2 regions of the Arthrobacter sp. E44 genome follow, and region 2 is predicted to be linked to the other one. Evidence: predicted binding sites of a transcription regulator. Region 2 holds the regulator's gene; the other holds the start of a gene.
What was found. The regulator HspR, encoded in region 2, represses chaperone genes until heat shock. The targets are predictions, from matches to a motif close to AAGTTGAGTCNNNNNGACTCAACTT.
Positions count from the first base shown of each region.

Region 1: a site for HspR is predicted at 2,588-2,612, ahead of ACETK3_RS20400 (ATP-dependent Clp protease ATP-binding subunit). Genes of this name have one in related genera too.

Region 1 covers NZ_JBHDJA010000036.1:101-5,304, reverse strand. Annotated here, with positions in the region: gene ACETK3_RS20400 (ATP-dependent Clp protease ATP-binding subunit) at 1-2,572, opposite strand, end outside; gene ACETK3_RS20395 (DUF1345 domain-containing protein) at 2,926-3,555, shown strand; gene ACETK3_RS20390 (glutathione-independent formaldehyde dehydrogenase) at 3,925-5,073, shown strand.
Region 2 covers NZ_JBHDJA010000007.1:89,510-105,870, reverse strand. Annotated here, with positions in the region: gene ACETK3_RS08410 (tartrate dehydrogenase) at 1-245, opposite strand, end outside; gene ACETK3_RS08405 (amylosucrase) at 444-2,357, shown strand; gene ACETK3_RS08400 (prephenate dehydratase) at 2,411-3,265, shown strand; gene ACETK3_RS08395 (FAD-binding monooxygenase) at 3,238-5,166, opposite strand; gene ACETK3_RS08390 (fumarylacetoacetate hydrolase family protein) at 5,400-6,869, shown strand; gene ACETK3_RS08385 (GntR family transcriptional regulator) at 6,866-7,552, shown strand; gene hpaE (5-carboxymethyl-2-hydroxymuconate semialdehyde dehydrogenase) at 7,614-9,125, shown strand; gene hpaD (3,4-dihydroxyphenylacetate 2,3-dioxygenase) at 9,221-10,306, shown strand; gene hpaH (2-oxo-hept-4-ene-1,7-dioate hydratase) at 10,309-11,094, shown strand; gene ACETK3_RS08365 (HpcH/HpaI aldolase/citrate lyase family protein) at 11,079-11,900, shown strand; gene ACETK3_RS08360 (hypothetical protein) at 12,024-12,410, opposite strand; gene ACETK3_RS08355 (heat shock protein transcriptional repressor HspR) at 12,593-13,018, opposite strand; gene ACETK3_RS08350 (DnaJ C-terminal domain-containing protein) at 13,033-14,004, opposite strand; gene ACETK3_RS08345 (nucleotide exchange factor GrpE) at 14,100-14,807, opposite strand; gene dnaK (molecular chaperone DnaK) at 14,811-16,361, opposite strand, start outside.

The sequences.
Region 1 (5,204 bases), on a different contig from region 2:
CCAATGGCATCGCCTCACGGCCTGCCTCGACGACGAGCGACTGCCCGTCGACCGAGACGGCCACCAGGTCGCCGGACTGGAGGTCCGACGCCACAAAGAGATCCGCAATCCGGTCGTCCAGCTCACGCTGTATCACGCGGCGCATGGGCCGGGCTCCGTATTCGGGCTCGTAGCCATGTTCGGCGATCCAGTCGACGGCCGCTTCGCTGACCTTCAGGGCGATGCCCTGTGACTGCAGGCGGGTTTCCGTCTGGTTCAGCATCAGCCGGACGATCCGGCGCAGCTGCGCCTGGTCCAGCTTGCGGAACAGGACGATCTCGTCGATGCGGTTGAGGAACTCCGGCCGCATAGTCTCCCGCAGCCGGCCCAGCACCCGGTCCCGCAGCGCCTTCTCCGAGCCGTAGCCGTTGGCCTCGTCGGCCTTGGATACAAAGCCCATGGCGCCGCCCTTGCTGGCCAGGAACTCCGAGCCGAGATTGGAGGTCATGATGATCACGGTGTTGCGGAAGTCGACTCCGCGGCCCTGTCCGTCGGTCAGCCGCCCGTCGTCGAGCACTTGGAGGAGCAGGTTGAACACGTCCGGGTGGGCCTTCTCCACTTCATCAAGCAGCACAACGGAGTACGGGTTACGACGGACGCGTTCCGTCAGCTGCCCGGCCTCGCCATAACCGACATAGCCCGGAGGGGCTCCGACCAGCCGGCTTACGGTGTGCCGCTCGCCGAACTCACTCATGTCGAAGCGCACCATAGCATTCTCATTTCCAAACAAAGACCCGGCCAGCGCCTTGGCGAGCTCTGTTTTGCCCACACCCGTGGGGCCGAGGAACAGGAAGCTGCCGACGGGCCTGCCCGCATCCCCCATGCCGGTGCGGCTACGGCGGACCGCCTTCGCGATCAAAGTCACGGCGTCGTCCTGCCCGACGATCCGCTGATGCAGGTCATCCTCGAGCCTGGCCAGGCGTTCCCGGTCGTCTTGGGTGAGCCTGCTGGCCGGGATCCCGGTGGACCGGGAGACGATTCCTGCAATTTCCGCTTCATTGACGATGTTCTGGACGCCGTCGGACTCCCATGCGCTGGAGCTGGTCGCGGAGAGCTTCCGGTTCACCTCTTCGATCTCATCCCGCAGTCTCGAGGCCTCTTCATAGCGTTCTGCGGCGGCCGCGTCGTTCTTGGACTTCTCCAAAGCGACGAGCTTCTCGCGCAGAACATCCATGTCGGGCCGCGAGCCGCGTTTGAGGCTCAGCCGCGCACCTGCCTGGTCGATGAGGTCGATGGCCTTGTCAGGCAGGAAACGGTCGGTCACGTAGCGTGCGGAGAGTTCGACGGCGGCACGGATCGCCTCGTCCGTGTAGCGGACGCCGTGGTGTTCCTCGTAGCGTCCACGCAGGCCGTCGAGGATCTGCACTGCGTCCTCGACGCTGGGCTCGCCGACGTGTACGGGCTGGAAGCGGCGTTCCAGTGCCGAATCCTTCTCCAACTGACGGTATTCGTTCAGGGTGGTGGCGCCGACGAGATGAAGTTCCCCACGGGCCAGGCGCGGCTTGAGGATGTTTCCTGCGTCCATGCCGCCTTCCCCCGCGCCGCCGGCTCCAACCACGGTATGGAGTTCGTCGATGAACAGGATAATTTCCCCGGTACGTGAAGCCACCTCGTCCATCGCCTTGGTCAGGCGCTGCTCGAAGTCACCGCGGTATCGCGTCCCGGCCAACATGGCCGGCAGATCCAGGGCAACCACACGCTTGCCGCGCAGCTGTTCGGGCACGGTGCCGGCGACGATCGCCTGGGCCAGCCCTTCGACAACCGCGGTTTTGCCCACGCCGGCTTCCCCGACCAGGACCGGATTGTTCTTGGTGCGCCGGGCGAGGATCTCGATGGTCTGCTCGATCTCGGCACTTCGGCCGATTACGGGGTCCAGGCCGCCTTCGCCCGCGCGCTGCGTGAGGTCGATGCCGTAGGTATCCAGGACAGGGGTGTCAGACGCATCGGCGGCTGCCTGCGACCGTGCGGGCCCTGCACCAGCCGGTGCGGACGCCGGCACCGCGGACTGCCCCCGCGGGCCGGACTGCAGGGACTCCGGCGTCACTCCGGCCGCTGCAAGCACCTGACCGGCCGGAGCCTCCTGGTTGACGACGAGGGCGAAGAACACGTGGTCAGGATCGATGTACGTTGAGCCGAATGCCCTGGCAACCTGGTAGGCGTCCAGCAGGGCGCGCTGTGCCGACGGCGTCAGGGCCAATGCCGTTTCCGCCCTGGCAGTTGCCTTCTCCGGAAGACGTTCCTCGGCGGCTGTGGCGATGGCACCGGGCTCCGAGCCCGCGTGGCGGATATAGTCGGCGGCCGGTTCCCGCTCGACGATGACACGCAGGATGTGCAGCGCATCCACGTGGACATGACCGTAGTTCGCGGCGAATTCCGCGGCGCGTGCAAGCACCTCGTGGGTGCGCCGGCTCAGGAGCCGGGTGATGTCCATAGGTTGCCCGTTCCGGGCCCCGCGTTGGCCCTGCAAATAACGGGCAAGGAATTCGTCGAAGGAGCCGTTACTGAACTCCGCCGGTCCGAATGATGAAGCCATGAAACCTCCGTTGGAAAGTTGAGTGTACTTGACTCAACTTTGGGGAATGGTATTTATTCCCGGTGCAGTGGTGTCGCTACGACCCGGTGAAAGCCATGCGTCCCGGCATCTGGCTGCAGCCCATGCTCAACGTGCTATTCCGCGCCGGATCACTTCTGGTCATCGTCCGCTGAAATCAACCCTGAAGGACCCGCGCATGTCCGCGTACGATGGGGCACAATGAACCCCCGGTTCCTTGTGAACGCAAAGAAATCCGTAGGTCCAGAGATATTCCGTGATGTTGAGATCCGCTCTGACCCAAGCGGTGGACCGTCGGACCCCTTCACGGCCATCGAACTGGAGGGTAAGTCTCAATGTCACATATAGATCGCAAGGCTCTGATCTCAGCCATCATTGGTCTCGTTGTCGCGCTTGTTCCGGCGTTGCTTGGCGCTCCGGAACTCGCGCCCTTGATCGGGTGGTCTGTCGCCGGCTGCGTCTTCCTGGCCTGGGCGTGGACCAAGGCGTGGCCTGCTGGTCCGGAAGCCACGGGCGAACTCGCCCGCCAGGAAGGCAAGTCTCGACGGCTCGTCGACTCCCTCATCACAGGTGCGACATTTGCCAGTCTCGTTGCGGTTGTCTTTGCACTGATCCGCAGCCAACAGAAGGATCCCATCGGCGTGGCGGCAGCGATCCTTGCTGCTCTCGGCGTCGTGCTCGCGTGGTCGCTCGTCAACACTGTCTACGCCTTCAAGTACGCTCGGATGTACTACCACGACGACCACCATCGCTTCAGCTTCAATCAAAACGAGGACCCGTCGTACAGCGACTTCGCCTACGCAGCCTTCTCCATCGGCATGTCATACAACGCCAGCAACGTGAACGAGTCATCCACCCCCTCCCGCAGGATCGCATTGGGGCACGCACTGCTCTCCTACTTCTTCGCCACCTTCGTGGTCGCAGTAGCGATCAACCTCGTCGTCAGCCTCGGCCAGTCCGGTTAACTGCGAAACATATACCCACGTGGCAGCCTAATCCTGCACGTGCCGCGTAACGATCCAGCACGGTGCAAACGTGGGAACGGACAGCGTGAAGCAGCACCCGCCGAAATTGTTGCACCCTCTTACCCCTCGACATCCTTTACTAAGGGTGCTTAGCATTGGGTCCGGTATTTACTATTTCGCGAAGTGGCTTGCCCGCCAGGATTTCCAGTGCAGTGAGCCACCTTGAATCCTGGGCCTCCCGCCCGTATGGGCGGACTCAGAGGTCCTTTCCTATCCCGCTCCCCCGTGATGTACGAACACGTACCTGGGTGCCGCGCGCCCTGGAGTGCATTTGTGCTGCCCCGGGCGGACTTTGGAAAAGAGCGAACAATGAAGGCTGTAGTTTACAAAGGACCCAACGACGTCAGTGTCGAGGAGATCCCCGACGCCAAAATTGAGCACCCCGCCGACGTGCTGGTGCGCATCACCTCAGCGAACATTTGCGGCTCCGACCTGCACATGTACGAAGGGCGCACCAGTTTTGAACCGGGCCGCTCCTTCGGGCACGAAAACCTGGGCGAGGTGGTGGAGGTCGGCCCTGCGGTCAGCAAGGTAAAAGTGGGCGAACGGGTGGTCCTGCCATTCAATATCGCTTGCGGATTCTGTAAAAACTGCGAACGCGGCTTCACGAACTACTGCCTGACGATGCAGCCTGAACCGAAGCTCGCCGGCGCCGCCTACGGTTTCGCGGACATGGGCCCATACCAGGGCGGACAGGCTGAGTACCTGCGCGTGCCGTACGGTGACTTCAACTGCCTGCGCCTGGGCGAGGACGCGGCGGAGAAGGAACTCGACTATGTCATGCTCGCTGACATCTTCCCCACGGGCTGGCACGCCACAGAGATGGCCGGTGTATACCCGGGCGACTCTGTGGTGATTTACGGCGCCGGTCCGGTCGGGTTGATGGCTGCCTACTCGGCCATCATCAAGGGCGCCGGCAAGGTCATGGTGGTGGACCGCCACAGCGACCGGCTCAAGCTCGCGGAGGAGATCGGCGCCATTCCTGTTAATGATTCCGAAGTAGACCCGGTCGAGTTCGTCAAGGACCAAACCATGGGCTTCGGTGCAGACCGGGGCTGTGAATGCGTTGGCTACCAAGCGCACGATCCGGGCGGAACTGAACATCCCAATATGACATTGAACCGGCTTGTGGACTCCGTGCGGTTCGTCGGCGGCCTGGGCGTGGTGGGAGTTTTCCTGCCCCAGGACCCGGGAGGCCCCGACAAACTTGAGCAGCAGGGCCAGATTGCCTTCGACTATGGAAACTACTGGTTCAAAGGACAAACCATGGGCTCAGGCCAGTGCCCGGTCAAAAAATACAACCGGGCCCTGCGTGACCTCATCGCCGGCGGAAAGGCCAGCCCGTCCTTCATCGTCAGCCACGAGCTGCCGCTGGACCAGGCCCCCGAGGGCTACAAGAACTTCGACAGCCGCGAAGACGGCTGGACAAAAGTCGTCCTTCACCCGGCCGGAGCATGAGCATGCGTGCAATGGTGTACCGAGGCCCGTACAAGATCCGGGTCGAAGAAAAAGACATACCAAAAATCGAGCACCCCAACGATGCGATCGTAAAAGTCAGCAAGGGCGCCTGTCAATGGCCATTACGTTCT
Region 2 (16,361 bases):
GGGACGTCAGGGGTTCCCACGGCGCCCAGGAAGATGCCGTCGCCACTGCTGAGCTGCTCAATACCGTCAACCGGCATCATCCTGCCGGTCTTGACGTACAGGTCGCTGTTCCAGTCGCGGACCCGCCAGGTAACGGTAAAGCCGTGCAGCCCGGCCAGGGCGTCCACGCATTCCATGGCCACGTCGGTGACATCCACGCCGATGCCGTCGCCGGGAATTGAGTCGATGGTGAAGTTGCGGCTCATGGGTTTCCTATCATTTCCGGCGTACCTGTATACGGATAAAGCTTAGGCCGGACTTGGCACCACCTGCTCCGGCCCACCGGGGCCCTGCGAAACGTAACCGTCCCGTCGCCGTCGGACGCCTTCCGCATGTGACGTGGAATACTTCCCTACAGGTGAGCGGCCAGGGAGGCCGGAGGAAGTGTGGAAAGGCCGGTCAACATGCAGGAAACGGTTAACGAGGACCAGCAGGCACGCCGGCATGTGCTGTCTGCTGTGTCCCGGGAACGCGGGCTTGGGCTGCGCCCGGACCCGGACTTCGACCGGCGCCTCGAGGAGCACTTTCCCACGCTCCGCAGCCTGTTCCACTCCCTGTACGGCGACCGCAATGACTGGCTGGACCAGCTCACGGACCTGGTCCTCCAATGTGCCCGCTCCTGGCAGGAGCGTTCCCCGGAGCTGAAGGCCCTGGACGCCGAACGCGAAGGGACTCCCGACTGGTTCCAGTCCAACCGGATGCTCGGCGGGGTCTGCTACGTGGACCGCTATGCCGAAAGCCTGGAAGGGGTGCGCGCCCGCATCCCGTACTTCAAGGAACTGGGCCTGACCTACCTGCACCTCATGCCCCTGTTCCTGGCACCCGAACCCCATTCGGACGGCGGCTACGCGGTCTCGAGCTACCGGCAGGTCAACCCGAAGGTGGGCACAATGGAGCAGCTGCGCTCCCTTGCAGCGGAGCTGAAGGCCAACGGCATCAGCCTGGTGGTGGATTTCATCTTCAACCACACCTCGGACGAGCACGAATGGGCCCGGAAGGCAGCCGCGGGAGATCCCGAATTCAGCGACTACTACTGGATCTTCCCGGACCGGACCATGCCGGACGCCTTCGAGGCGAACGTCCGCGAGATCTTTCCCGAGAACCACCCCGGCTCCTTCATCCAGATGGAGGACGGCCGGTGGGTGTGGGCCACGTTCCACACGTACCAGTGGGACCTGAACTACGCCAACCCGGAGGTGTTCCGGGCCATGGCCGGCGAGATGCTGTTCCTCGCCAACCAGGGCGTGGACATCCTGCGCATGGATGCGGTGGCGTTCATCTGGAAGCAGCTCGGCACGCCCTGCGAAAACCTCCCGCAGGCGCACACGCTGCTGCGGGCCTTCAACGCCGTGTGCCGGCTGGCGGCGCCGTCGCTGCTGTTCAAGTCAGAGGCCATCGTTCACCCGGACGAGGTGGCCCTGTACATCGACCCCAAAGAATGCCAGCTGTCCTACAACCCGCTGCAGATGGCCCTGATCTGGGAATCCCTGGCCACCCGCGATGCCTCGCTCCTGGCCCAGGCCCTGGAGCGCCGGCACAACATCCCGGACGGCACGGCCTGGGTGAACTACGTCCGCAGCCACGATGACATCGGCTGGACCTTCGCCGACGAGGACGCGGCCGAACTGGGCATCAACGGCTTTGACCACCGCCGTTTCCTGAACTCCTTCTACGTCAACAGGTTCCCGGGCAGCTTCGCCCGCGGCGTCCCCTTCCAGGACAATCCGAAGACCGGTGACTGCCGGATTTCAGGCACGACGGCGTCCCTGTGCGGCATGGAGCTTGACCCGGCTGAGGCGGTGGAACGGATCCTCCTGGCCCACTCGGTGCCGTTCAGCACCGGCGGCATCCCGCTGCTGTACCTGGGCGACGAGGTGGGCCAGGTCAACGACTATGGCTACGCGTCGGAACCGGGCCACGGGGAGGACAGCCGGTGGGTCCACCGCCCGCACTTTCCGGCGGAGCAGTACGCCCGCCGCCTGGATCCCGCCACTCCGGAAGGTGCAGTGTATGCAGGCCTGAAACGGATGATCGAGGTCCGGGCGAATACCGCTGAACTTGCCGGAACCACGCTGGTGGACTTCCACACGAACAACCGGTCAGTCCTGGCCTACCAGCGGCCCGGCGATCCGGAGGATGGCAGCGCGGTCCTTTCCCTTGCCAACTTCAGCGACTCCGCCCAGACCCTTCCGCCGGAGACCTTCGGCGGATTCGCGCCGGCCGCCGTCGACCTTCTCTCCGAAGCCGCCCTTCAGCTGGACGACGGCGTAACGCTCCTTCCCCGGCAATACCTCTGGCTGCGCGTCACCCCGGCGTAGCATCGCGGTGCCCGTTTTCTTAACCCGTGTCCGTGCGTGAAACCATACGGATCATGGCCTCCAAGATTGCGTACCAGGGTGAGCCCGGCGCCAACTCCAATATCGCGTGTCAGCAGATGTTCCCGGACATGGAAAGCGTTCCATGCGCCAGCTTCGAGGACGCCTTTGAGCTGGTGGCCAGCGGCGAGGCGGAGCTGGCCATGATCCCCATCGAGAACTCCATCGCCGGGCGCGTGGCGGACATCCATATCCTGCTGCCGCAGTCCAACCTGCAGATCGTGGGCGAGTATTTCCTGCCCATCCACTTCGACCTGCTGGGCATCCCGGGCAGCACCATCGAAGGCGCCACCGAGGTGCACAGCCACATCCACGCGCTGGGCCAGTGCCGGAAGCTGATCCGCGAACACGGCCTCAAGCCGGTCATCGCCGGCGACACCGCAGGGTCTGCCCGGGAAGTAGCCGAATGGAACGATCCCCGCAAGCTCTCCCTGGCTCCCCCGCTTGCCGCGCAGATCTACGGCCTGGATGTCCTGGCCTCGCGCGTGGAGGACGACCCCTCCAACACCACCCGCTTCGTGGTCCTGGCCCGGGAAACGGCACTGCCGGCCCGGGACGAACTTCCCGGACCGGCAGTCACCAGCTTCGTGTTCCGCGTCCGCAACGTCCCCTCCGCCCTGTACAAGGCGCTGGGCGGTTTTGCCACCAACGGGGTGAACATGACCCGGCTGGAGAGCTATATGGTGGGCAACGAGTTCGCGGCCACCATGTTCATGGCCGACGTTGAAGGCCACCCCGAGGACCTGCCGCTCAAACTGGCCCTCGAGGAACTGGACTTCTTCACCACCGAGGTGCGGATCCTGGGCGTCTACCCGGCCGCGGACTACCGCGCGGCAGCAGCCACAGCCTGACGGGGCTGCGTCACCGGTTCCCTGCGCTTGAGCAGGGGACCGAAGAACGCACCGAGCTCAGCAGTCGCCGCCAGCGGCAGGACGCTGGCCACGTACTGGTCCGGGCGGACCACCACGACGGCGCCGTTGCGGTCGATGCCGCGCAGGTCGAAGATGTCGGCCTTGGGATCCGTGGCGTACACCTTTTCGTAGTCTGTCAGCTTGAAGGGCCCCACCTGCGGCTTGAACACTGCAGGGACGGCCCCGATGTCGACGGCGGTGTGCGGCTGCTGGTAGACGACCTTCAGGTCGAACCACGCATCCGGGTCGGCGCCGGCAGGGGTGGCGGCGAGGGGAGATTCCGGCGAGTTGGCGAACCATTCCGCGAGCTTGTCCGTGGCGGAGCCGGTGCCGGGCAGGGCGGGATCGGCGAAGACGTAGATCCGCCAGCGGCCGTCGGCGGTGGCGTGATGGCCCAGGTGGATGGGGTTGGTGTCACCGACGCGGACCACGGGTGCGGACTTGAAGCGCTTTCCGACCGGGAAGCCCGCAGCCAGGTCCTGGTGCCCGCTGCTGCCCACGATCAGCGACGGCGCGTACTGGGTCATGAAACCGGCCGGGAACTCCGCGGTGCGGACGTAGAACTCCTCCAGCTCCGATGGGTCCTCGAACTCCTCGGGCTTCTTGGCCATCATCGATGACCACTGCTTGTCGAAGTCGATCAGGTTCTTCGCCACCACCTGCCGCTCCTCGGAGTAGGTGGAAAGCAGGCTTTCGGGGCTGCGGCCCTCAAGAACATGCCCCAGCTTCCAGGCGATGTTGAAGCCGTCCTGCATCGAGACGTTCATGCCCTGGCCCGCCTTGGCGCTGTGGGTGTGGCAGGCGTCGCCGGTGATGAATACGCGGGGGGTGCGGGTGCCGCGGTCCGCCGGCAGGACGTCGTCGAACCTGTCCGTGAGGCGGTGGCCCACCTCGTACACGCTGTGCCATGCCACGTTGCGCACATCCAGGGTGTAGGGGTGGAGGATGTCGTTTGCCTTGGCGATGATCTGCTCAATGCTGGTGTTGCGCACTGCGTGGTGGGTGGCGGGATCCACTTCGCCCAGGTCCACGTACATGCGGAACAGGTGGCCGCCTTCGCGCGGAATCAGCAGGATGCTGCCCTTCTCGCCCTGGATGGCGCACTTGGTACGGATGTCGGGGAAATCGGTGACGCCCAGTACGTCCATGACGCCCCAGGCGTGGTTGGCCTGGTCCCCTGCCATGGTGCAGCCAATCGCCTGGCGAACCTTGCTGCGGGCACCGTCGGCCCCCACCACGTACTTGGCGCGGACCGTCCGCTCCTGCCCCTCGTTGGGTCCGACGGTGTGGAGCAGGGTCACGGTCACCGGGTAGTCCCCTTCAGTGGCGACGGTGAGGCCCTGGAATTCGTAGCCGTAGTCGGGCTTGAGTCGGGTGGGCGAATTCGCGGCGAACTCGGCGAAGTAGTCCAGAACGCGTGCCTGGTTGACGATCAGGTGCGGGAACTCGCTGATGCCCATCTCGTCGTCCACGGCACGGGCAGAACGGACAATGTTGGCATGATTGGCGGGATCAGGCTTCCAGAAGGCCATCTCCGTGATCCGGTACGCCTCGCCGGTGATGCGTTCCGCAAAGCCGAAGGCCTGGAAGGTCTCCACGCTGCGGGCCTGGATTCCGTCGGCCTGGCCGATGGCCAGCCTGCCGGGACGGCGCTCGACAATGCGGGTGGTCACGTTGGGGAACATCGACAGTTGCGCGGCGGCGAGCATACCGGCCGGGCCGGTGCCGACGATAAGGACGTCCACTTCCCCAGGGAGCTCCTCGGGGCGGTTCAGGCCGACGCCGGCTGCGGGCTGGACGCGCGGGTCACCGGATACGTATCCGTGGTGGTGGAACTGCACGGGCTTTCCTCACTTCATTGTGGATAACTGTTCCGTCAGATTTTGTTCGATATTGGAACATTAGATTCGATAATCGAAACTAAAAACTTGGTTTCCACTGTACGCCGCATGTGATGTGGGCGACAAGTGGACCAGGAGCTATCAGGAAAGCGGTAGAAAACCGGGGGTTGACGGACCGCGCGGAAGCGGCCATAGTGATCGTATACGATTTCGTACCTGATGAGGAGAAGGATTTGGAGCAGGTCAACGGCGACACCCTGGCGGCAGCACGCAAGGTGATCGCGGTGCATATCAACTACCCCAGCAGGGCTGCCCAGCGCGGCCGCACCCCGGCCCAGCCGTCCTACTTCCTCAAGCCTTCCAGTTCCCTGGCACTCAGCGGAAGCCCCGTCGAGCGGCCAGCCGGCTGCGAACTGCTCGGCTACGAAGGCGAGATCGCCCTGGTGATCGGCAAGGCCGCCCGCCGCGTCAGCATGGAGGACGCGTGGAGCCATGTCGCCGCCGTCACGGCCAGCAATGACCTCGGCGTGTACGACCTGCGGTACGCCGACAAGGGTTCCAACCTTCGGTCCAAAGGCGGGGACGGGTTCACCCCCGTGGGCCCGGCACTGATCCCGGCAGACGCCGTCGACCCTTCCAGGCTCCGCATCCGCACCTGGCACAACGATGAGCTGGTCCAGGACGACACCACCGAAGACCTCCTCTTCCCGTTCGCCCGCCTCATCGCCGATCTCTCCCAGCTGCTCACCCTCGAGGAGGGGGACATCATCCTCACCGGCACCCCGGCCGGCGCCTCCGTGGCAAAGCCCGGAGACATCCTGGAGGTGGAGGTGGACACCTGTGATGGTGCCCTGTCCACCGGCCGCCTGGTCACCAAAGTTGAGGAAGGCACGACGGCGTTCGCCGACTTTGGCGCGCAGCCCAAGGTCGATGACCTGCAGCGGGAGGAGGCCTACGGGTCGCGCGAAGCCGCAGGACTTGCCGGGGTTTCGCCCGCCCTCTCCCCGGAACTGAAGGCAAAACTTGAGTCGGTTGCCACCGCCACACTGTCCTCGCAAATGCGAAAGCGCGGCCTGAACAACGTCAGCATCGATGGGCTGCAGGCCACCCGGCCGGACCGCCGCGTGGTGGGCCTGGCCCGGACCCTCCGGTATGTGCCCAACCGCGAAGACCTGTTCAAGACCCACGGCGGCGGCTTCAACGCCCAGAAGAAGGCCATCGACTCCGTGAACGAGGGCGAAATCCTGGTCATGGAAGCCCGCGGCGAGAAGGGCACCGGCACGGTGGGCGACATCCTGGCCCTCCGTGCCCAGGTGCGGGGCGCCGCTGCCATCATTACCGACGGCGGCGTGCGGGACTACTCGGCCGTCGCGGACCTGCAAATGCCCACCTACTTCGCCAACCCTCACCCTGCCGTACTGGGACGGCGCCACATTCCGTGGGACACCGACATCACCATCGCCTGCGGCGGCGCCACCGTGCAGCCCGGCGACATCATCGTGGCCGACTCGGACGGAATCCTGGTGATCCCGCCGGCCATCGCCGAGGAACTGGTGGACGACTGCATCCAGCAGGAGAAGGAAGAAGCCTTCATCTTCGAGATGGTCAAGCAGGGCAACAGCGTGGATGGCCTCTACCCCATGAACGCCGAATGGCAGAAGAGGTACGTGGAGTGGGAACGGATGGGCAGGCAGCACCAATGACTGAGACAGCATTGACCGGCGTGCCGGAGCTTTCCGATACCCCTGCTGGCAGCAAGTCGGAGCAGGCCTACCAGTCCGTCAAGGCCCGGATCGTGGAAGGCACCTACACCCCCGGCTACCGGCTGGTCCTGGGGGCCATCGCCAAGGACCTGGGGTTCAGCGTGGTCCCGGTGCGGGAGGCCATCCGGCGACTGGAAGCCGAGGGCCTGGTGACCTTCGAACGGAACGTCGGCGCCACCGTGGCAGGAATCGATCCCACGGAGTACCTGTACACGATGCAGACCCTCAGCATTGTGGAGGGGGCCGCGACGGCACTGTCGGCCCCGCTGATCGACTCCGCCGCGGTGGCCCGGGCCCGGGCTGTGAACCAGGAGATGCGCGAGTGTTTGGAACACTTCGATCCGGTCCGGTTCACGCAGCTCAACCAGGACTTCCACAGCGTCCTGTTCGAGCACTGCCCCAACCCGCACATCCTGGACCTGGTGCACCGCGGCTGGAACCGGCTCGCATCCCTCCGGTCCTCCACCTTCCGCTTCGTCCCCGGCCGCGCCCGCGACTCCGTGGAGGAACACGAGAACCTGCTGAAACTCCTCGAAACCGGAGCCGACGCGGACGCCATCGAAAAGGCAGCCCGGCTCCACCGGACAGCGACGTTGGACGCGTACCTCGCCCAAACCCCCTAAGCGCGAACCACCTGGACGCGCAAACCCTTGCACGACAAAGAACACAGTTAGGACTTCAACGATGACTGCCTCTGTAGAAACCGCCAAGCATCACGTTCCGGAGGATCTGCCCACGCACATCCAGCACTACATCAACGGCCAGTTCGTGGACTCCGTGGGCGGCAAGACCTTCGACGTCCTGGACCCGGTCTCCAACCGGAACTACGCCACGGCAGCGGCGGGTCAGAAGGAAGACATCGACCTCGCCGTGGCTGCCGCCCGCGAAGCGTTCGTCAATGGCCCATGGCCGAAGATGAAGCCCCGCGAGCGCGCCCGCATCCTCAACAAAATCGCCGATGCCGTCGAGGCCCAGGAAGGCCGCCTGGCAGAACTCGAAACCTTCGACACGGGCCTGCCCATCACCCAGGCCAAGGGCCAGGCGCTGCGCGCGGCGGAGAACTTCCGGTTCTTCGCGGACCTGATTGTCGCCCAGTTCGACGATGCCATGAAGGTCCCCGGCTCCCAGATCAACTATGTGAACCGCAAGCCGATCGGTGTCGCCGGCCTGATTACCCCGTGGAACACCCCGTTCATGCTTGAGTCCTGGAAGCTCGCCCCGGCCCTTGCCACCGGCAACACCGTGGTCCTCAAGCCCGCCGAGTTCACTCCCCTGTCCGCTTCGCTGTGGGCCACCATCTTCAAGGACGCCGGTCTGCCCGACGGTGTCTTCAACCTGGTCAACGGCCTGGGCGAGGAAGCCGGCGACGCACTGGTCAAGCACCCGGACGTCCCGCTAATCTCCTTCACCGGCGAGACCACCACCGGCCAGACGATCTTCCGCAACGCCGCAACCAACCTCAAGGGCCTGTCCATGGAGCTTGGCGGCAAGTCCCCCTGCGTCATCTTCGCTGATGCGGACCTGGACGCCGCCATCGATTCCGCCCTGTTCGGCGTCTTCTCCCTCAATGGGGAGCGCTGCACCGCAGGTTCCCGCATCCTGGTGGAACGCGGCATTTACGACGAATTCTGCGAGAAGTACGCCGCCCGGGCCAGGAACATCGTGGTCGGCGACCCCCACGACCCCAAGACCCAGGTGGGAGCCCTGGTCCACCCCGAGCACTACGAGAAGGTGGCTTCCTACGTGGAGATCGGCAAGTCCGAAGGCCGGCTCCTGGCCGGCGGCGGCCGCCCCGACCACCTGCCCGAAGGCAACTACATCGCACCCACGGTGTTTGCCGACGTCGCACCCGACGCCCGGATCTTCCAAGAGGAAATCTTCGGACCCGTCGTGGCCATCACCCCGTTCGAGAACGACGACGAAGCCCTCACGCTGGCCAACAACACCAAGTACGGCCTGGCGGCCTACATCTGGACCCAGAACCTGACCCGGGCGCACAACTTCTCGCAAAACGTGGAAGCCGGCATGGTCTGGCTGAACAGCCACAACGTCCGCGACCTGCGTACCCCGTTCGGCGGTGTCAAGGCATCCGGCCTGGGCCACGAGGGCGGCTACCGCTCCATCGACTTCTACACCGACCAGCAGGCCGTGCACATCACGCTCGGCTCCGTCCACACCCCCAAATTCGGCGCCTAGCCCAACTAGCTCGCACTTGTTGTCGTTTTGAAGCTCCAAAACGACAACTACTGCCAGTCAGTTGGGGAAAGCCCTTTCGAAGAAGAGAGAATCCCATGACCGACTTCGTTCCCACCCCCACCGTCCCGGCACCGGACATCGTGCGCTGCGCCTACATGGAAATCGTGGTCACGGACCTCGCCAGGTCCCGCGAGTTCTACGTGGACGTCCTGGGCCTGCACGTCACCGAAGAGGACGAGAACGCCATCTACCTGCGCTCCCTGGAGGAGTTCATCCACCACAACCTGGTCCTGCGCAAGGGACCGGTCGCCGCCGTCGCCGCCTTCGCCTACCGGGTGAAGTCCCCCGCCGAGGTGGACGCCGCCGAGGCCTACTACAAGGAGCTCGGCTGCCGCGTGGAGCGCCGCAAGGACGGCTTCACCAAGGGCATCGGCGACTCCGTGCGCGTCGAGGACCCGCTGGGCTTCCCCTACGAGTTCTTCTACGAAGTGGAACACGTCGAACGCCTCACCCAGCGCTACGACCTCTACTCGGCCGGTGAACTGGTCCGCCTGGACCACTTCAACCAGGTCACCCCCGACGTCCCGCGCGGCCGGGCGTACCTGGAGGACCTCGGCTTCCGCGTCTCCGAGGACATCAAGGATTCCGACGGCGTCACCTATGCCGCCTGGATGCACCGCAAGCAGACGGTCCACGACACGGCCCTGACCGGCGGCAACGGCCCGCGCATGCACCACGTCGCGTTCGCCACCCATGAGAAGCACAACATCATCCAGATCTGCGACAAGATGGGCGCCCTGCGCATCAGCGACCGGATCGAACGCGGCCCCGGCCGGCACGGCGTGTCCAACGCGTTCTACCTCTACATCCTGGATCCGGACGGCCACCGCATCGAGATCTACACCCAGGACTACTACACCGGCGACCCGGACAACCCCACCATCACCTGGGACGTCCACGACAACCAGCGCCGCGATTGGTGGGGCAACCCCGTCGTCCCGTCCTGGTACACCGAGGCCTCCCTCGTCCTGGACCTGGACGGCAACCCGCAGCCGGTCATCGTCCGCGAGGAAAAGTCCGAGATGGCGGTGACCGTGGGGGCCGACGGCTTCTCCTACACCCGCAAGGAAGGCTCGCCCGAAGGCGACCGGACCGGCTTCAAGCTGGGAGTCCAGGTCTAGCCATGTTGGAGCCGAAGACGATTGAGGCCATCGCGGACGAGCTGGTGGAAGCCGGCCGGACCCGCACCCCTGTTGCCCGCCTGACCGCCCGCTACCCTGGCATGACGGTGGAGGACTCCTACGCGGTGCAGCAGCTGTGGCGGCGCCGGAACGAGGACGCCGGCAGGACCCTGGTGGGGCGCAAGATCGGCCTCACGTCCAGGGCCATGCAGGCCGCCACCGGCATCACGGAACCTGACTACGGCGCCATCTTCGATGACATGGTGCTGGACACCGGATGCTCGGTCCAGTGGGACCAGTACACGCATCCGCGGGTGGAGGTGGAGCTGGCGTTCGTGTTGAAGGACGGGCTCAAGGGCCCGGGCGTGACCATTTTCGATGTCCTGAAGGCCACCGACTACGTGGTTCCGGCCCTCGAGATCCTGGACTCCCGGATCGAAATGGAGGGCCGGACCATCGTGGACACCATCTCGGACAACGCGGCCATGGGCGCCATGGTGATCGGCGGCAACCCGGTGAAGCCGGACGCCGTGGACCTGCGCTGGGTCTCGGCCATCCTCTACAAGAACCAGACCGTGGAGGAGACCGGGGTTGCTGCCGGAGTCTTGGACCACCCCGCCAACGGGGTCCATTGGCTGGCCAACAAGATCGCCGCCCACGGTGACGCGTTGAAGGCCGGGGACATCATCCTCGCCGGTTCCTTCACCCGTCCCATGTGGGTGTACAAGGGTGATACCGTGCATGCCGACTACGGACCGCTGGGGAGCGTGACATGCCGTTTCGAATAGAGGACACCTTCCGGTCCGCGCTGGCAGCGGAAAAGCACAAGGGTGAAGCAGGCCGGCCGCTGGCCGGCATGTGGGTCTGCTCCGGCAGTCCGCTCATCGCTGAACTTTGCGCCGGATCCGGACTGGACTGGCTGCTGATCGATGCCGAACACAGCCCCAACGGACTCGAATCCATCCTCGCCCAGCTCCAGGCCATCCACGGCTACCCTGTGCATACCCTGGTCCGGCCGCCGGTCAACGACACCGTGGTGATCAAGCAGTACCTGGACCTGGGCGTGCAGAACCTGCTGATCCCCATGGTCAACTCGGTGGCCGAGGCCGAGGCCGCCGTGGCCGCCACCCGCTACCCGCAGCAGGGCGTCCGCGGAGTCGGATCCGCGCTGGCCCGCGCCGCCCGCTGGAACCGGGTCCCGGACTACCTGGCCCGCGCCAACGAGACCATCAGCGTGACGGTCCAGATCGAGTCCGTTGCGGCTGTCGAGTCAGTGGAGGACATCCTCAAGGTCGACGGTGTGGACGCCGTCTTCGTCGGGCCGTCCGACCTGGCCGCCTCCATGGGCCTGCTGGGACAGCAGGAACACTCAGAGGTGCGCGCCGCCGTCGAACACTGCCTCACAGCCGCCACAGCCGCGGGAAAACCCGCGGGCGTGAACGCCTTCAACCCGGACACCGCGCAGCATTACCTCGACCACGGCGCCGATTTCATCCTGGTCGGCGCCGACGTCGCCCTCCTGGCCCGCGGCTCCGAGGCCCTCGCGGCGAAGTTCGTAAAGCCAACCGACGGCGAAACCCGGCCCAGCTACTAAGCCCCGGTGGTTGAGCCCGCTGCCGGACTGGCCCAGTTTTCGACGCGGGAAACCCGGAAACCCGGGCTCCCGTCGTGGGTTATCTCCAAAAGATGGGCCAGTGCGGCACAGGGGCCTTCGTTGCTAGCCCACGGCCGGGGCGGCTGACGTCCGGCCGGCGAACTGCCGGCGGGCCCAGCGGGCCAGTTTCTTGCCCTTGCCCTTCCACCAGTTGTCCTCGTCCTGGTTGTGGTGGAAGCGGAAGACGATGGCCACCAGCACGAACATGCCCATCACCACATCCATCCAGGAGGAAACCACCAGGGCAATGAAGACGGTCATGGCATTGGCCATGATGGACGGGATGGCCAGGGTCCGGAACACCGTGCTGGCCACGTAGCGCCGGTGCGACCTCGGGACGGAAAGCTCGCGGACCATGTCGAAGCAGACGCAGACCACAACGACAGTCTGCCCGATGGCCAGCAGGATCTGCCCAGGCAGGGAGTGGCTGAACGCGGCCACCGATTCCATCCCCGGACTCATGGCCGGGCCTTGCGGATGAGACCTTTGCTGAGAACTCTAAACACGGAAAAACCCCCAGAACTTATGGAACCACCGCCGCTGATCCGGCGATGGTTCCATTCAAGTTTCAGGGGGCTGTCCGGTCACGAGTAGTAGGTACTCTATTTTCGGCAGGCAGCGGAATGCAGTACCTACTGCCCAATGGCCCGGGGCCGCCACAGCATGACAGCCTGCGACCTGGGCCGGGGCCGTTGTCCGCGTGCCAGGCTCACCACGTCACCGGCTGCGCCGGCAGCAAAGATCCGCGAGTCCACCGCACGGGGCCGGCGGCCCAGTTCCTCGGTGAGCTCGGTGATGCGGCTCTGGAGGGCCGCGACCTGGTTTTCGAGTTCCAGGATGCGCTTGATGCCCTCGAGCGATACGCCTTCCTGGGACAGCCGCTGCACTTCCCGCAGCATGTTCACGTCACGCTGCGAATAGCGCCGCGATTTCCCGGGGGCGCGGCTGGGCTTGACGATGCCCAGCCGGTCGTACTGCCGCAGGGTCTGCGGATGCATGTCCGCCAGCTCGGCCGCCACGGAGATCACGAAGATCGGCTGGTCAGCACTGATGTCCACGGCTCACCTCCGCCCTAAAGCCGGGCCTTGGCTGCCAGGCCCTCGCGGACGTCCGCCGACGACGTTGCCTCGGCGAACGCCTTGACCGCAGCTTCGGCGTCCTTGTTGAGATTCTTGGGAACTGCGACGTCGATGGTCACCAGAAGGTCGCCGGTGCCCTTGGAGGTCTTCACGCCTTTGCCCTTCACCCGCAGGGTGCGTCCCGACGGCGTGCCCGCCGGGACGCGGACCTTCACCTTGTCGCCGTCGACGGTAGGCACTTCGATGTCGGCGCCCAGGGCAGCCTCCGGGAAGGTGACCGGGACGTGGATGCGGAGGTTGTCGCCGTCGCGCGTGTAAAAAGCGTGGGGCTGGACGGAGACGGACACCACCAGGTCGCCGTTGCCGGCAGCACCCGGCTGGCCCTTGCCGCGCACGCGGACCTTCTGGCCGTCCTTGATGCCGGCAGGAACGCGGACATCGATGACTTCGCCGCTGGGCTCGCGCAGGCCGATAGTGGTGCCGCGGATGGAACCGGCAAAGGAAATGCTGGTGGAAGCGGTCCGGTCAGCGCCCTTCTGCGGCGTGCGCTGGAACCCGGGGGCACCGCCGAAGCCGCCAAAAAGATCCGCGAACTCGGGAGGGATGCCACCGGCGGAAGGATTGAACCCGCCCGCATGGCGTCCGGTGTTGCCGGTGAACAGGCCGCCGAACATGTCCTCGAACCCGCCGTTGCCACCGGCGGCACCGCCGGGAGCAAACCGCGCCCCGCTGCCCATGGCCCGGATGGCGTCATACTGCTGGCGCTCATCGGGATCCGAAAGCACCGAATAAGCCTCGGAGATGTCCTTGAACTTCTTCTCGGAAGCAGCGTTCCCCGCATTCGTATCAGGGTGGTGCTGCCGCGCAAGCTTCCGGTAGGCCTTCTTGATGTCGGCGTCGGAAGCGTCCTTGGCAACACCAAGGATCTTGTAAAAGTCCTTGTCCACCCAATCCTGGCTAGCCAATGGCGTTTCCTTTCAAAAAGTACGTGCCGAGATGGCAGTTCACATCAGTGTTCTTACGAATCATTGCTGCGAACTGCCATCTCGTTGGAGTAATGCTACGCAGGTACAGCGACGATGACCTGGGCTGCGCGGAGGACGCGGTCTCCTGATTTGTAGCCTGAGCGGAGCACCTGGCTGACGGTGTCAACCTCGATGTCCTCGCCGGGCTGCTGGATCAGGGCCTCGTGGATCGTGGGATCGAACTCCACGCCGGTCTCGTTGATGCGGACCAGGCCGTACGTCTTCAGCGCGTTCTCCAGTTTGTTGGCGATCGCGGCGAAGGGTCCGTCGGTGAGGTCGCCGTGCTGCCGGGCGGCGTCGACGTCGTCCAGGACCGGGAGCAGGGAGTTCAGGACGCCGATAACGGCCATCTCCCCTGCCACGGCGCGGTCGCGTTCAACGCGCTTGCGGTAGTTGACGTACTCAGCCTGGAGGCGGAGCAGGTCGTTGCGCAGTTCGGCTGCCTCGGCGTTGCCGGTTGATCCTGCCGGTGCCCCCTGGGCCACGGATTCCTCGGCCGGCACGTCCACGCCGTTGAGAATCTCCTCGGCCTGGGCCAGTGCGTCGCCGTCGGAATCTGCTCCGGCCTGGGAACCGGCCCCGGGGGCAGTGTTTCCGCCTTCAGCGTGACCGCCCTCGGGGTGCCGGGCCTGCCCGGTCACCGGGTCAACCTTGCGGTTGTCCCGGATGACCGGTTCGCCGTTCTGACCGCGCTCCTGGCCGGCGGATGCGTTGTGCTCTTCCTCGTTACCGTGGTGCGGCATGGGTTACTTCTTCGCTTCGTCTTCGTCGATGATCTCGGCGTCGACGATGTCCTCGTCGGAGGAACCTGCCGAAGCTCCGGCGGCACCTTCAGCACCTGCAGCGCCTGCAGCCCCTGCGCCGTCCGGGGAACCGGCCTGGGCGTAGATCGCTTCGCCGAGCTTGGTCTGGGAAGCCTGAAGCTTCTCAAACGCAGACTTCACAGCGGCGTCGTCGGTGCCTTCGAGGGCCTTCTTGAGGCTGTCAACGTCGCCCTGGACCTCGGTCTTGACCTCTTCGGGCAGCTTGTCCGCGTTGTCGGCGATCAGCTTGTCCACGGAGTAGGCCAGCTGCTCGGCGGTGTTACGGGTGTCGGTTGCCTCGCGGCGGGCCTTGTCCTCGGCTGCGTGCTCCTCGGCGTCACGGACCATGCGCTCGATGTCTTCCTTGGAAAGGCTGGAGCCACCGGTGATGGTCATGGACTGTTCCTTGCCGGTGCCCTTGTCCTTCGCGGAGACGTGGACGATGCCGTTGGCGTCGATGTCGAAGGTGACCTCAACCTGCGGAACACCACGCGGTGCCGGGGCGATGCCGGTCAGTTCAAACGTGCCCAGCGGCTTGTTGTCGCGGGTGAATTCACGCTCGCCCTGGAAGACCTGGATGGCCACCGACGGCTGGTTGTCGTCGGCGGTGGTGAAGGTCTCGGACCGCTTGGTGGGGATGGCGGTGTTGCGCTCGATCAGGTGCGTCATCACGCCGCCCTTGGTTTCGATGCCGAGGGACAGCGGGGTGACGTCGATCAGGAGGACGTCCTTGCGCTCACCCTTCAGCACACCTGCCTGCAGGGCTGCGCCGACTGCCACGACCTCGTCCGGGTTGACGCCCTTGTTGGGCTCCTTGCCGCCGGCCAGTTCCTTCACCAGCTCGGAGACGGCGGGCATACGGGTTGAGCCACCGACCAGCACGATGTGGTTGATGTCGGAGAGCTTGATGCCCGCTTCCTTGATGACATCGTGGAACGGCTTCTTGGTGCGCTCGAGCAGATCCTTGGTGAGGTCCTGGAACTTGGCGCGGGTCAGCTGCTCATCCAGGTGGACCGGGCCGTCGGGGGTGACGGAGAGGTACTGGAGCGAGACGTTGGTGCTGGACGAGGAGGACAGTTCCTTCTTGGCCTGCTCGGCGGCTTCGCGGAGGCGCTGCAGGGCGATCTTGTCCTTGGAGAGGTCGATGCCCTTGACCTTGAGCTGGTTCAGCAGGTAATCAACGACGCGCTGGTCCCAGTCGTCGCCGCCCAGGCGGTTGTCACCGGCGGTGGCACGAACCTGGATGGTGGAGAAGTTGTCTTCGTCCTTGCCGACTTCCAGCAGGGAGACGTCGAAGGTACCGCCACCGAGGTCGAAGACCAGGATGAGTTCGTCTTCCTTGCCTTTGTCCAGGCCGTAGGCGAGTGCTGCGGCGGTGGGCTCGTTGACGATGCGCAGGACGTTCAGGCCGGCGATTTCGCCGGCTTCCTTGGTGGCCTGGCGCTCGGCGTCGTTGAAGTAGGCCGGAACGGTGATGACGGCGTCGGTGACCTT